3 regions of the Streptomyces sp. NPDC048496 genome follow, and region 1 is predicted to be linked to each of the others. Evidence: riboswitches for the same ligand, from Rfam matches in the RefSeq annotation. Region 1 holds a riboswitch; each other region holds the start of a gene.

Region 1 (4,952 bases):
GATGCCCGCGCAGGCCCCGTACAGACACCGGAGGAGAGGCCTCGCCATGTTCCGCCATGCCGCCCGTTACGTCCTGCCCGAGTTCACCGAGCGCACGACCGACGGGACCCGCACCCTCGACCCGTACTCCAAGCTGCTCGCCGAGCGCATCGTCTTCCTCGGAACCCCGGTCGACGACACCGCCGCCAACGACCTGATCGCGCAGTTCATGTATCTGGAGCACGCGGCGCCCGACCGGCCGATCTCCCTCTACATCAACTCCCCCGGCGGCTCGTTCGGCGCCATGTCCGCCATCTACGACACGATGGGGTACCTCACCTGCGAGGTGGAGACGTTCTGCCTCGGCCAGGCCGGCTCCAGCGCGGCGGTCCTGCTCGCCGCGGGCGCTCCCGGCCGCCGGCACGCCCTGCACGGGGCCAGGGTCGTCGTCCAGCAGCCCGAGCTCCCGGAGCCGGCGCAGGGCCAGCCGTCCGATCTGGAGATCGAGGCGCGGGAACTGGTCCGTGTCCGCGAGCTGCTCACCCGCATGCTGGCCCGTCACACCGGCCGCAGCGCCGAGCGGATCGCCGTCGATTTCGAGCGCGACCTCATCCTCGACGCCGCCGGGGCCAAGGCGTACGGGCTGGTGGACCACGTCCTGGAGAACCGCAAGACGTCGCTCCCGCCGAACGGCCCGAGGTGAACCGCCGATGCAGCCACCCCACCTCCCACCGCTGCCCGCACTGACGTGCGCCGAGGCCGAGTTCATCGACTGCTACCTGGAAGTGCTCGACCAGCTGGGCCGGATCAACCCCGCCCGCGGCAGCGACACCTACGGTGCGCTGCGCGCGGCCCAGGCACTCGCCTCGCGGGCGGGCGCCCTGCGGGACGCGCTCACATTGATGCACGAGCGGGGTGAAGCACAGATCCACGCCGCCACGTTGGCACGGGCACTGCGCGTGTTGGACGGGGAACGGCGGGCCGAACGGGTCACCGTGCCCCCGGCCCCGATGAGTTGATCATCACTCCGTCGGCGACACGCCCGGCATGGTGATCGAAATTTCTCGCTCGTCCGGCGCAAGGAATCCCCCGCGAGAGGGACGACTCGACTTGCGCCGCCGGCGTGGACGGTGCGCGAAGTATGCCGTTCCACCGCTGGTACGGGACCGGTCGAGGCAGCCCAACGAGTGCCCAAATCAGCCCTTGCCCACCCAAATAGACCATTGACGGCAAATCTTGCATATCGCTGTTTTGCTTCGGAAATCCGGCAGCCGGTGAGTCAAGATCCGTGGGACGACAAGCCCCCGCCACCACGGCGAGGCGGTCCGGGCGGACGCCGAGTCCTGCCGCCGCCCGGATGACTGGTCGACAGAAGTGGATCGGCAGGAGTGGAGGACCCGAGCGCAACGGGTCGACCGGGCATCCGGTCGACCCTCGGGGTGAAGCCGCATCGTGCGGCCGGGCAACTTCGCCAGCCCGAACCCGACAGGTCATCCTTCACAGGCGGCTGACGAAGGGTTGCGCATGATTGCGCAGGTTCATGTCCCGTTTCTGATCACCCGGGCCGGTACGGCCACGGTTCTGACGCTCGCCGCCGTCGGCGGCTCCATGATCGTCCCCGGCGCCGTGACCGACGCCCAGGCCGCGACGCGGTCAACGAAGGCACTCAAGATCGCCGCGTCGAAGAAAGGATCGCCGTACCGGTACGGGGCCACCGGCCCCCACCGTTTCGACTGTTCCGGGCTGACGCTGTACGCGTTCAAGAAGGTGGGCAAGAAGCTCCCGCGCACGGCCCAGCAGCAGTACAACAAGACCCGCCACGTCTCGGCGTGGAAACGGAAACGCGGCGATCTGGTCTTCTTCCACTCGGGGCGCAGCGTCTACCACGTGGGCATCTACGCCGGCAGAGGGAAGATCTGGCACTCCCCGAAGACCGGTTCCGTCGTGCGGCTGGAGAAGATCTGGACGAGGAGCGTCTGGTACGGACGAGTTCGCTGATCCCTCCGATTCTCCTCCGGCTCCCCCATTCACCACGTGTTTCAGTGCACCAGGGGTCCGGAATGGAGGTGGTGCCGAAGATGGTCTCCGCGATGTCGCCGACTCCGCTGTCCGTGCGCCGGCTGGAACCCACGGCGTTCCGGCGGACGATCTCGGTGGTGCACCACGGCGAGCGCGCGAGCGGAGCGGAGCGGCGGCGACGCCGTGCGCACTGCTGCGCGGCGGCCTCGGGCGGGCGACGTCGACGCAGTGACGTGCGGCGCCCGCTCGAGCAGTCAGGTCTGGGCGGGTACGGTCCACGGGAGCGCGATCCAGACGGTCTTGCCCGCCCGGTGGTGGGCGTGACCGTGAGCCGTCCGCCGCGCTCCTTGGCCAGACAGCGGATGATCACCATGCCGCGTCCGTTGTCCTGCTGCACGGCGACGGGCAGGCGCCGGGGCTGGCGGGGGGTGGCTGTCCGTCACTCCGAGGTGCAACTGCTCCTCGAGCGAACGATCAATGCCCTCAAGGGCTTCCGTGCAGTAGCCACCCGCTTCGACAAGCGAGCGTATGTCTTCCATGGCACCATGACCGTTGCCGCCATTCGGCTATGGCTCCGATCGTGACCCCACCGGGCAGTCCTTGGGGCTGCACACGGTCGGCACAAACACTGGTCGGCGGTATGGCAAACGCGCGTTCGCCCGCGTCACGCCGTGGCGAACCATGCCTCAGCGAGCGAAGGCAGTGTTCCTTCGGCGGGTACGTGCAGTTCCCGCATGTACCAGGAGAGGTTGCTGTACACGTGCAGCAACGTGTACGCGAGCAGCTCGGTCGGTTCGAAGGTGTGGCCGTACGCCTTGGCGAGCTGGGCCAGCAGTTGCGGATCACCTCGGGTGACAAACAAGCCGACACCGACGAAGTCGTATGCGCGGTCACCGATCATGGCCGGTTCGAAGTCGAAGAGTCCGGTCAGGCGCCACCCGTCGGGATCAACGAGGAAGTGCTGCTGCATGACCTCGGTGTGCAGCAGGGAACGGTGTGGGGCGCGTGGCAGGGGGACCGAGGCGAGGAACTCCGGGATCTGCTCCAGCCAGCCGGCCGACAGTCCGTGTGCGTGCTGCTGTTCCACGGTGCCTTCACGCCGGCGGTCCAGGAAGGCGCCCCAGTCTCCGGGACCGAGGACGTCCTCGAGGGGACCGGGATCAAGAGAGTGAAGAACTGCGAGGGTCTCTCCGATCTCGGCGACGAGCCGTTCACGGTGGGCATGCGGTATGCGGTCCCAGGCGTGGGCCAGGTTTTCGCCGCGAAGCCGGGACATCAGGACGAACTGCCAGTCGTTCTCGTACGGGCCGAACTCGCGCACCTGCGGCGTCGCTACAGGTAGCCGCCCCTGGAGATAGGACAGAACACGGCCTTCAGCGACGCCGTCCTGTGCAGCGGTTCCGGGGAACAGCTTGAGAGCATGCTCGTCGCCCACCGCGTAGACCGGCTGCGACCCGTCCGGAAAACGAGTCAGCGGTGCGTCGGCCAGACCCAGGCGTGCACAAAGGGCCTCCACTCCAGGCCGCATCACCGTCTCGTCAGGAACGACCGCATCCCACTGTTCGTCTGTTTCCACCGGAGGCAGCATGATCCAGACTGTAACCGCCCCTTTGGCGGGAGACAACGCAGTTTCGCGGCCCTCATGCCCGAGACCGCTCGACCGGGCTCGTGAGCCCAGGTGCCGGAAGGAAGTGGGTATCCGGCGGGCGGAGGAGCGCACCAGGAACTGGGCGCCGGTGGCCTGGACGTCCCGGGCGAAATCGGCTCCATCGAAGCCGGCATCGGCCAGCAGGAGCATCGTGCGGTCCAGCACACTCAACAGGACGAACCGGCCTGCCCGAGGTGGGCGACGGGTCCGGCAAGGATCTCGAACAGCCGCCGCAGCGGTGCCGCTCCTATTCGCCGTCGGGCTCTGGACAGCGAGGAGACCGCCGGACGCACCAACGGCAGTCCCTCCAGCCTCGCCGTCAGCTTGCCCCACACGCCCCGATAGGAACAGCCCTCGAACAGGGCCAGGTGAAAGTCGGCCTGGGGCGCGGTTCCGGTCGTGCGACCGGCCCGTTTCCCCAGGCCGCTTCCCGAACCCGCCGTGCGGCTCTCACCGCAACGGGCTCTCCACAAGTCCCGCTGGGGGCTCACTTATCGGTCGTCATCCTGTGGCCGTCCAGGGAGTCGGGATCGCTGCGCCCCGGTATCGGTAGCGGGTCGTGCCTACCTTCTCGGGGTTGAACAGTGCCCTCTCCTGCCCGGTCGGCCATCCCCATGGGTCGCAGAAGCGACGATGGAGGTCCTTCCAGGTGATCCGGCGGTGTTTGCGGCGCAACCACCGGATGACCTGTTCACGCGCGTAATGCGCCAGGTATCCGAAGGTCGCGCTGGACACGCCGGGTTGGAAGAACGCGCACCAGCCCCGCAGCATCTGGTTGAGCCGGATAAGCAGGGTGTCGAGCGGCTGGCTCGTGTCCATCTCGCGGCACCAGGTCTTGACCTTGGCCATCAGGGCCTTGAGGGCCTTGCGGGCTGGGTAGGTGTAGACGTAGTACCGGTCGGTGCCTCGTTTTCGGTGGCGCTGGATGCGCCACCCGAGGAAATCCAGCCCGTCGTCGATGTGGGTGATCAGAGTCTTCTCCCGTGAGAGCCGCAGTCCCATCCTGGTGGACAGGACGTCGGTGATCTCCTCCCGCAGGGTCACGGCATCGGCTCTGGTGCCGGAGATCATCAGGCACCAGTCGTCGGCGAAACGGACCAGCCGATAGTTCGGCAGCCCGTGGCGGCGACGTCTGCCGCGCTCCACTTGACTGGAAGCGGGGCCTCCCGGTCCTTGGGCGATATGCTCGTCCAGGACCGACAGGGCCACGTTGCTGAGCAACGGGGACAAGATCGAACCCTGTGGGGTACCGGCGTTGGTCTCCCGCAACACGCGGTCCTCACCGAGGATGCCCGCCTTGAGGAAC
Region 2 (4,952 bases), on a different contig from region 1:
CTGATCAGCGGACTCGGAACCTCCGTGGACGTGATCCGCTGTCAGGAGATCTTCGACTACTCCACCTACGACCAGGAGGAATTGGTCCGGTACCTGGTCGGCATGGGCCAGCCGATGGAGTACGAGCCGCTGATGCTCGCACCGACCGTACCGACCATGGTGTGGGGTGGACAGATACGGCTGATGGCCAGGGCTCTGGGAGCCGAACTCAACGACATCCGCGAGACGTTGGACCGGCGCCCGCTCTACGCCACGGTGAGCACCAGGACGATGGGTACGTTCGAGGCCGGCACCCAGGGCGCCGTGCGGTTCGAAGTGCAGGGCATCGTCGGGGGCGAACCCCGCATCGTCATCGAGCACATCACGCGCATCCACCCCTCGTGCGCACCGGACTGGCCGACGCCGCCCGACGGGGACGGCGCACATCGAGTGATCATCGAGGGTCGCCCGCGCATCGAGGTCACGGTCGAGGCCATCGACGAGGGCGAGAACAGGTCCGCGGGCGGGAACGCCACCGCGGTCGGCCGGCTCGTGAGCGCCATCGACTGGCTCGTGGACGCGGCCCCAGGACTCTACGACGCGCTCGACGTCCCGCTGCGCCCAGCAGTCGGCAGGCTCGGAAGGAGACATCCATGAACATCGACATCCCCGAGGGCAAGGACCCGATCGAGTACGTGTGGGGCGAGATGGTGCCCGGGATCGGGATCGCCGCATCGAACTTCTCGCTGTCGGTGTACGCCCACACGACCTTGGGACTGCGCGAGTTCGAAGCCGCGCGGTTGCGGATCGCCCAGATCAACGGGTGCGCCTTCTGCCTCGACTGGCGGACCGAACGGGACGGCGTGAAGGTCGAGGAGGAATTCGCCGACGCGGTGACCCAGTGGCGTACCACCGACGTGTTCGACGACCGGACCCGGTTGGCCGCCGAATACGCCGAACGGTACGCCCTGGATCACCACAACCTCGACGACGCGTTCTGGTCCCGGATGACCGCGCGCTACAGTCGGCTCGAGATCGTGGAACTGAGCATGAGCATCGGGTCATGGCTGGCGTTCGGCCGGCTCAACCATGTGCTGGGCCTCGACACCAGGTGCGCGCTGCCCGACCGTTGACCGTCACAGGTCGGTGGCGATGATCTTCTCGATGTTCCGTTCGGCGAGCGCGGTGATGGTGACGAACGGATTGACGCTGGTGTTGCCAGGGATCAGCGAGCCATCGATGACGTACAGGCCGGAGTAGCCGTGCAGGCGGCCGTAGTTGTCGGTGGCCCGGTTCAGCACCGCGCCGCCGAGCGGGTGGTATGTGAGGTGGTCGCCCCAGATCTTGTAGGCGCCGAAGAGATCGGTCCGGTAGATCGTCCCCTCCTTCTGGTTGATCCTGTCGAAGATCGTCTTGGCGGCATCGATGGACGGCTGCTTCCAGGCGGCCTGCCAGTTCAGGTCGACCGTGCCCGTCGCGGCGTTCCAGGAGAACTCGGCCCGGTTCGGGTTCTTGGTGATGGACAGGTAGAACGACGCGTACGTCTCGATCCCGGTGGGCAGCGGCGCGACTTCGGCGAACGCGCCACCGGCGGCCCAGTTGTCGATGCCGCCCGTGGGAATGGACGCCTGGAGGCTGCCGGTCGGGTCCCACAGGTGGTTGGCCCGGCCGCACATGACGTTGCCGTTGTCGCCCCACCCTTTACCGATCTCGTTGTTCAGGCCGACGAGCGCGCCGGTGGCCTTCAGCTTCACCAGCAGCTTGCTGGTGCCCACGCTGCCGGCCGCGAAGAACACCCGGTCGGCAGTCACCGTCTTGGTGGCCGTGGTGACACCGCCGGTGTCGATCTGGTCGATGACGACCGTGTAGCCGCCACCTGTTGCCGGAGCGACCGAAGTGACCTTGTGGAGCGGCGAGATGACGACCCTGCCGGTGGCCCTGATCCGGTCGATGTACGTCTTCTGCAGCGACTTCTTGCCGTAGTTGTTGCCGTAGAGGATCTCGCCGGCCAGCGCCGACCTGGGGACGGTTCCGGCTTCTTCCTGCTTCATGTAGTCCCAGTCGTACACGGTGGGCACGAAGACGAACGGGAAGCCGGCACGCTCGGCCTGCTTACGGCCGACCCGGGCGTACTGGTAGCACGCGGCGGTGTCGAACCAGGCCGGATCGATGGTGCCGGCCCCGAGCCCGGCATTGGCGCGCGGGTAGTAGATGTCGTACATCTCGTCGGCGTCCACCGACGGGAGGACGGCTCCGAAGTTCTCGCGCTTGGGAGTGACCGCCATCCCACCGTTGACCAGCGAGCCGCCACCGACGCCGCGGCCCTGGTAGACGGTGATCCCACTGAACTCCTCGGCGTCGAGGATCCCCGTGGTACGAGTGATGTTCTTGTCGATGGGGAAGCCGAGGAAGTTGCTGAGGGGCTGCTTGGTCCTGGTGCGGAGCCAGTACGAACGGCTGTCCGGGGAGGTCGTGTTGGCGAAGATCTTGCCGTCCGGGCCGGGGGTCTCCCAGGCCATGCCCATTTCGATCATGTGCACGTCGACGCCTGCCTGGGCGAGACGCAGTGCGGCGACGGAGCCGCCGTATCCGGTGCCGATCACCAGGGCCGGGACATGGGCCCCGGAGTCGATCGGAGCGGTTGCGGAGCCGACCCCGGCCTGGGCCGGGGTGGTGTGACCCGCGAGGGCCACGGCTCCTAAAATAGAACCAGTTCCTGTGATGAATCTGCGACGCGAAACACCCTTGGGGCCTGCATTGTGCATGGTAGAGTCACTCATGTGACACGCCTCACTCTCCAAAGAGTGAAACTGGTTCTACTGCCGTTCGCGCGTTAAGTCACTACATACCGATGGGTAACATGCGCCCGATCGAGGCACCCCGGATCAACGCCGTGCGTCAGGCGGGCCGTCATGCGGATCGGCTTCTGAATCGCCCCCTGTGCGCGACACCGACGGGAACGGGTGGCGAAGCCCCATCGGACCTTCGCCACCCGTCATGCCTGAATCAACGCAACCGGGCGTCAGTAGGCCCCGAACACGTTGTCGATCGAGCCGTACTTGGCGGCGGCGTAGTTGCACGCGGCCGTGATGTTGGCGACCGGGTCGTAGGGGTCCATCGACGTACCGGGCACGTGGTAGGCCCGGAACGTGGGGTCGATGACCTGCAGGAGACCCTTGGACGGTGTGCCCTTGGCGGCGTTCGAGTCCCAGTTGTTGATGGCCCGGGGGTTGCCCGCGGACTCGCGCATGATGTTGCGGTGGATGCCGTCGTAGCTGCCGGGGATGCTGTGCTGGGCCATGACGGCCAGCGACTCCTTGATCCAGCCGTCGAGGTCGTTCGTGTACGTCGCGGGCTTCGCGGTGACGGCAGCGGCGGTGCTCGCGGCCGTCGTGGACGCGACTGTCGCGGGCGCGGTGGCGCCGATGGTGAGCTTCTGGCCCGCGTGAAGTACGCCGGGGTCGGCTCCGATGACCGCTCGATTGTCCTTGTACAGCTGCTGCCAACCGCCGCTCACGGAATGGCTCAGGGCGATCTTGTAAAGGGTGTCGCCGGCTATCACGGAATAGACGGAGGGCGTAGCTGCCCGCACGGCAGTCGGGTTGGCGGGGGCGGCAGCGGGCGCCACTGCCTTGGAGACGGCTGCGGTGACAGGCTGCGCCGGCGCTGCCGAGGCAACGGTTGCCCCGATCATCGGAAGCGCGAGAGCGGCTCCGCCCGTGCTCACGGCGATGAATCCGCGAGTCAGCGAACTGGACTTACGACGACGGTGGTTAACCTGTGCGGGCATGGCGCATTCCTCTCCGTCGCCTACGAGGTGAGCTGTCGGGTTGAGGCTGGAGTTGCCTCGCCGTATGGGAATACGACTTCACCCCTAGCCGTTCCGGATACCGGATCGGCGGCTTACGTGGGTCCCCCGCTCCTGCCGTACGTGAGTGGTCGGGTTACCGGACGGCGGCAGGATTCGGCGTTCCATCCGGATTGACGGTGACCGTAGGCGAGAAACTCCGACCTGAACAAGCCCCCATTTCTCGATCACAATTCATTTGCAAGATCGAGTCGCGGAAATTTTCGCAATTCACCCCGGTCCGCGAAGCCAACTTTCTTGGCGCAGAAGGGAACCGGGCGGCACGCCGCTGCGTCCGCGGGCCCGGAAGGTGACTCTCGCCACTCTGCCCGAAAAGGGCGATTTGCCCGGCACGTAAGGCCTCGGCTCGTGCGGGCTGCGCATTCACCAGAACGGTGAGCGGCTCCCCTTTATCGCCAAAATTGCGACATTTAGGAGATTTTGGCTTCAGCGGACGGACGTCCGGCCTCCGACTCGTCGGGAAGGGCGCCCCCGGGGAGACGACCGGGATCAGCCGTGCGCCACCCGTCTGCGCCGACTGCGGCGCGCGAGTGGCCGCCCACCGGCCGGGTCGTGCAGGTTCACGCGAACGACACCACGGCGGCCGCACAAGGTGCCGTACACCTTGGGCGTGGCCATGATGGTGCGGAAGAACGCCCTGCCCGCCCGCCGGGACCGTCCGGCATCACGAGAGAAGTGATGGCGATGGAGCTGTTCCCGCCCATGCCGCTCGCCGAGTGGCGTGACACCAAAGAGACGCTCCACCGCTTCGCGCAGGTCGTCGGAAAGATCCGCCTCGCGGCCAGTGTCCGGCGCAATCACTGGTGGAACGTTCCGTTTCACCTCACTGGCCGCGGTATCACCACCCGCCCCATGGGGCAGATCGACGGCAACCCGATTTTCACGGTGGACTTCGACTTCGTCGGCCATCGACTCGTCATCACAAGACTGGACGGCGTGACGGTCTCGTTCCCGCTTTCGGGCCAGTCCGTGGCGTCCTTCCACAAGAATGTCATGGCCGCCCTGGAAGCGCTGGGCATCGAGGTGGATATCAACGTGCCCAAGCCATTCGATCTGCCCGACGCTGACCGGCCGTTCGCCGAGGACACGGAGCACGCGGGATACG
Region 3 (4,952 bases), on a different contig from region 1:
GGGTTAGGCGGGGCGAGCCGGGCCTGGCACGCCTGGCAACTGGCCCATGTCGTCCCGGACGCCGAGAGCCTGCGCTTCCGCTTCGTCAGCGCGATGGCCGGGGAGCTCGGGGTCGGCGGGGATCGCACCGAGTGGAGTGACGAGGAGCCGGCCGAGGCGTGGAGCTGGGTGGATCTCTACAAGGAGATCCGTCCCGCGGTGCAGCACGGCGCGCTGTACCGGCTGCGGGCCCCGCGCGGTGGACTCAGCGCCGTGCAGTACGTGCATGCCAACAAGGCCGCGGTGCTGATGTGGCTGGAGGCACAGCGGTACGGGGAGCGGCCGCCGGCCCTGCGGCTACGCGGGCTCGGCCCCGCGGCGACGTGCACCGACCTGGACGCCGGGGCGGTCCACCACGGTGCCGTGCTGCTGCATCAGGGTCTGCACACCGGGCTGAGGGGGGCCTGGACGCGAAGGTGCTGAGGCTCCGGCGTGGCGGACGCGCGCAATGTGTCCGCATTGCGCCTTTTGGCGGAACATGGCCTATTTCTACGGGAGATGATGCCCTCCTCGTGAGCGGGATCATATTCGTGACGGTGTGTGGTGGTGCCACGGATGGGTATTCCGGACGTCGCGCGGAAAGCCAAGATCCGTAATCCACGGAGGGTGACCAGGATTCCGCGCCGATTTCCCGGCGCGGATTCCCTCGAGTAATCGATGGCTTGTTTCCGTCGTCCTCGCTCGCCTACGGTCACCCTCAATCCGGACGGACCGCCTAATCCTGCCGCCGCCCGGAATTCGCACCCACTCACGTGTGGCAGGAGCGGGGGAACCAGGTAAGCCGCCGCCCGGAGAGATCCGGTCGGCTCGGGGTGAAGTCGCGAACTGCGACCGGGCATCTCCAGCCCGAACCCGACAGCTCACCTCGTAGGCGCCGGAGAGGAAATTCTTCATGCCCACATCGGGTAAGCACCGCCGTACCAAGTCCAGCACGATCGCCCGCGGCGTCGCCGCCGTCGGAGCCGGTGGGGCTGTCATCGCCCTTCCGCTGCTCGGCGCCACCGGTGCCCACGCCGCGGAGCAGGCCGCGCCCACCGCGCAGTCGGCAGCCACGCACGCCGCCGTCGAGGCCGCGCCGGTCGTGAAAAAGCAGGTTGAGACCCGGACGTACTCCGTCGTCGCCGGTGACTACCTGTCGAAGATCGCCGCCGAGCAGCAGGTCGAGGGCGGCTGGCAGAAGCTGTACCAGGACAACCGCGCGGTCGTCGGCGAGGACCCGAGCCTGATCTTCCCGGGCATGAAGCTGACGCTCGGCGGCAAGCCGGCCGGCTCCGCCGCGACGACGGACACCACGCAGTCCGCCCCGGCTCCGTCGACCTCCTCGGCCGACAAGTCCGCGTCGCAGTCCAAGGCTTCGGACTCCGTCAAGACCACCACGGCCTCCGCCTCGGCCGGTCAGAGCAACAGCTCCGGCTACGTTCACCCGGTCCCGGGCAACCACACCACCGCCTACCGTGCCTCCGGCTCCAACTGGTCCAGCGGCAGCCACACGGGTATCGACTTCCCGGTCGCCACCGGCACCAGCGTGAAGGCGATCACTTCCGGCACCGTCGTCACCGCCGGCTGGGGTGGCGCGTACGGCAACCAGGTCGTCATCAAGCACGCCGACGGCCACTACTCGCAGTACGGCCACATGTCCTCGCTCTCCGTCTCGGCGGGCCAGACCGTGACCGCGGGCCAGCAGGTCGGCCTCTCCGGTGCCACCGGCAACGCCACCGGCCCGCACCTGCACTTCGAGATCCGCACCGGCCCGGCGTACGGGTCGGACATCGACCCGATCGCCTACCTGGCCTCGCACGGGATCTACGTCTGATCCACGGCTGATTCGGTCGGCCCGGTGAAGGGGCGGTGCGCAGCGGCGCACCGCCCCTTCGCTTATTCCCCCTTTGCCAAAACCTGACCGGGTGGTCTATCTCACCACCCGTCAACCCCTTATTACGGTCGCGTAGGTCACATTCGGCGGTGCAGGATATGCGCTTGTGGCAGACGATTCGAGAAACAATCAACGTGGCGTCATCAACCGGCATGGCGCCATCGGGTCGTACGCAGCGATTGGCGACAGCTTCACCGAGGGAGTCGGAGACCCCGGCCCGGACGGAACCTTCGTCGGCTGGGCGGACCGGTTCGCGGTACTTCTCGCGGACCAGCTCCCGGACACCGATGCGGCGACGAGCCCCGACGGCTTCGCGCACGGAAACTTCCGGTACGCCAATCTCGCCGTACGCGGACGCCTCCTCGACCAGATCGTCGAGGAGCAGGTACCGCGCGCCAAGGAGCTCGCACCCGATCTGGTGAGCTTCTGCGCGGGCGGCAACGACATCATCCGGCCCGGCACCGACCCCGACGACGTGGCCGAGCGCTTCGAGCGCGCGGTCGCCGAGCTCACCGACTCGGTCGGCACCGTCCTGGTGACGACCGGCTTCGACACCCGCGGCGTTCCCGTCCTGCGCCATCTGCGCGGCAAGATCGCCACATACACCGCCCATGTGCGCTCCATCGCCGATCGCTACAACTGCCCGGTCCTCGACCTGTGGTCGCTGAAGTCCGTGCAGGACCGGCGCGCCTGGGACGACGACCGGCTCCACCTGTCGCCCGAGGGGCACACCCGGGTCGCGCTGCGCGCCGCCCAGGTCCTCGGCCTTGATGTGCCGGCCGACCCCGACCAGGAATGGCCCCCGCAGGCACAGCGCGGCACGCTGGAGGTCCGGCGCGACGACATCCACTGGGCGCGTGAGTACCTGGTTCCGTGGATAGGGCGGCGGCTGCGCGGCGAGTCCTCCGGCGACCACGTCGAGGCGAAGCGGCCGGACCTCCTGCCGCTTTAGAGGAGCTCACAAAATGGGCGCCCGGCGCGCGACGCCTGGCACGCACGCTCGCTGCGTTGCCGATCCGAGGACCTTCCGGCGCCTTGCGATCGCACGCACCAGACGCCGCGCGCTGATCGGAATCCCATTTTGCTTAGGGCCTCTCTTCGGCCTCCTCTGCCGGACGGGCCCGTTCCCTTTTCGCCTCTCGGGGGCTTCAGGCGTGTCCGGCGACAGGGGACACCGGCAGGAACCGGCGCCCCGAGGGCGCCGCTATGCCCGGGCGTCGGGCCGGTATGCGCTCCAGGACGCCACCCGCGAAGACGTCGTACAACGGCAGTGTCTCCAGATGCACATAGCCGATGTGGCAGTCGCAGACGGTGAGCGGACAGGCCCGCGGACCGAGCGCACGCCGGTAGCTGCCGTCGTACAGGTTGCCCAGCTCGGCCGGGACGAAGTGGCAGCGGCGCACCGTGCCGTCGCCGTCCACCGAGATGACGGACTCGCCGGTCCGGCACGGCATGCCTGCCGAGCGGTGCGGGTGACGGCTGTACGGGAAGAGGGGGTCGAGGGCCGTCCAGCGGTCCGCCTCCTCGTCCGTGTAGCGCTGCCCCTCAGCGGCATTGACCCAGAGGTAGACCTCGTCGGGCAGGTCGGTACGGAGTCGCCGCGCCTCGTCGACATGCTCCTCGAGACCGACGACACCGACGCTGTACCGGACACCGACAGCGGACAGTTCCCGGCACCTGGCGAGGAAACGGCCGTACGGTGTCTGCCCCGGGTGGTACGTGCACCACAGCGCGATCTTGCCGCGGCCGGCTTCACCGGCCTCGGCCAGCCACCGTGTACGACCGCTGAGATTGGTCTGGATCGCGACCCGGCCGATGTGCGGCAGCTGCGCCAGTTCCACCAACGCGCGGCGGTACCAGGAACGGACCAGCCCCTCGCCCCACGGCGTGAACAGCACCGAGATCCTGTCCCTGGTCTGCGCCGCCGCCCACGCGGTGAACCGCTCCAGCGCGGCGCGGTCGGCGCGGAGCTGCTCCGGGCTGTCGCGCCGCTTGGCGAACGGACAGTACGGGCAGTCGTAGTCGCACGACGCCAGGGGACCCCGATAGAGAATCGTCAGATCCATGGGAGTGCTCACTTCGGTTCGTACGCGGCCATCGCGGCCCGTACAGCGGGGGAGAACAGTTCGGGACCCAGCGCGTCGGAGTGGGCGAGCCCCTCGGGCGAGAGCCGCAGCAGCCCGGACGCCACGGCGGACCCGTCCAGCCAGCCGCGAGCCTCGAACCGGTCCAGCTCACCTGGGAAGTCGTCACCGGGAGCGGCACCGAACCGCTCACGGTATTCCGCCAGTTGCAGCCCCTCGGCCTGGAGGAGCGACTGCAGAAGGTGGCGCCTGTGCGCCTCGTCGCCGTCGACATACCGCCCCACTTCCGCGCGGGAGAAGTCCTCGGTGGCGGTGTAGTCGTCGATGATCGCCCGCACTTCCCGCATCTCCACCGCGTAGTCGAAGGAGTAGTGCAGCCGACTGGTGTACGAGCGTGCGCCACAGCCAAGACCGATCATGCCGTCCGTCTGGCACGCGTAGTCGGCGGGGCCCTGCTGCGGGGCGTCGGCGTGGCGGAACATCCGCATCGACACCTGCTCGTAGCCGTGGGCGAGGAGATGGTCCCGGCCCGCCCGGTACAGCCGCAGCCGCTCCCCGTCCCAGGCCGCCTCCGCCGCTGCTTCGGCGTCGGCGCCGAGCCGGCCCAGTCCGGTCAGCGGGCGCACGTACAGCGGATAGAGATACAGCTCCTCCGGCTGCCAGGCGAGGGCCGCGTCCAGAGAGGAACGCCAGCTGACCTCGGTCTGCCCGTCGATGCCGTAGATCAGGTCGATGTTGAGGACCGGGATGCGCGCGTCCCGGATCCGGCCGAGCGCCGCCTCCACATCGGCGCGGCGCTGGGGACGGACCGCCGCGCGTGCCTCGGCGTCGACGAAGCTCTGTACGCCGATGCTGATCCGGGTTGTCCCGCGGTCGGCGAGGACGGCCAGCCGGTCGGTCGTTGCGGTCGACGGCGAGGTCTCGACCGACAGCGGCACGGACCGCAGGTCGGCGCC

Evidence for each region. A riboswitch is a leader RNA that binds a small molecule or an ion and turns the genes downstream of it on or off. The one in region 1 is predicted to bind cyclic di-AMP.
Region 2: linked by a shared signal. The riboswitch ahead of ACGFSA_RS32800 (transglycosylase SLT domain-containing protein) and the one ahead of ACGFSA_RS30335 (C40 family peptidase) in region 1 are both predicted to bind cyclic di-AMP.
Region 3: linked by a shared signal. The riboswitch ahead of ACGFSA_RS20285 (peptidoglycan DD-metalloendopeptidase family protein) and the one ahead of ACGFSA_RS30335 (C40 family peptidase) in region 1 are both predicted to bind cyclic di-AMP.

What each region holds. Positions count from the first base shown of each region.
Region 1 covers NZ_JBICXB010000054.1:9,359-14,310, reverse strand. The annotation lists gene ACGFSA_RS30345 (ATP-dependent Clp protease proteolytic subunit) at 47-682, shown strand; gene ACGFSA_RS30340 (hypothetical protein) at 690-998, shown strand; cyclic di-AMP (ydaO/yuaA leader) riboswitch at 1,314-1,500, shown strand; gene ACGFSA_RS30335 (C40 family peptidase) at 1,504-1,977, shown strand; partial or broken gene ACGFSA_RS30330 (IS5/IS1182 family transposase) at 2,328-2,582, shown strand; gene ACGFSA_RS30325 (phosphotransferase family protein) at 2,663-3,586, opposite strand; gene ACGFSA_RS30320 (transposase domain-containing protein) at 3,814-4,137, opposite strand; gene ltrA (group II intron reverse transcriptase/maturase) at 4,148-4,952, opposite strand, start outside.
Region 2 covers NZ_JBICXB010000075.1:4,164-9,115, reverse strand. The annotation lists gene ACGFSA_RS32815 (dihydrodipicolinate reductase) at 1-636, shown strand, start outside; gene ACGFSA_RS32810 (carboxymuconolactone decarboxylase family protein) at 633-1,112, shown strand; gene ACGFSA_RS32805 (GMC oxidoreductase) at 1,116-2,759, opposite strand; gene ACGFSA_RS32800 (transglycosylase SLT domain-containing protein) at 3,002-3,769, opposite strand; cyclic di-AMP (ydaO/yuaA leader) riboswitch at 3,774-3,959, opposite strand; gene ACGFSA_RS32795 (DUF5996 family protein) at 4,532-4,952, shown strand, end outside.
Region 3 covers NZ_JBICXB010000022.1:5,494-10,445, forward strand. The annotation lists partial or broken gene ACGFSA_RS20280 (GH36 C-terminal domain-containing protein) at 1-473, shown strand, start outside; cyclic di-AMP (ydaO/yuaA leader) riboswitch at 771-928, shown strand; gene ACGFSA_RS20285 (peptidoglycan DD-metalloendopeptidase family protein) at 932-1,852, shown strand; gene ACGFSA_RS20290 (SGNH/GDSL hydrolase family protein) at 2,019-2,864, shown strand; gene ACGFSA_RS20295 (STM4011 family radical SAM protein) at 3,061-3,978, opposite strand; gene ACGFSA_RS20300 (STM4012 family radical SAM protein) at 3,987-4,952, opposite strand, start outside.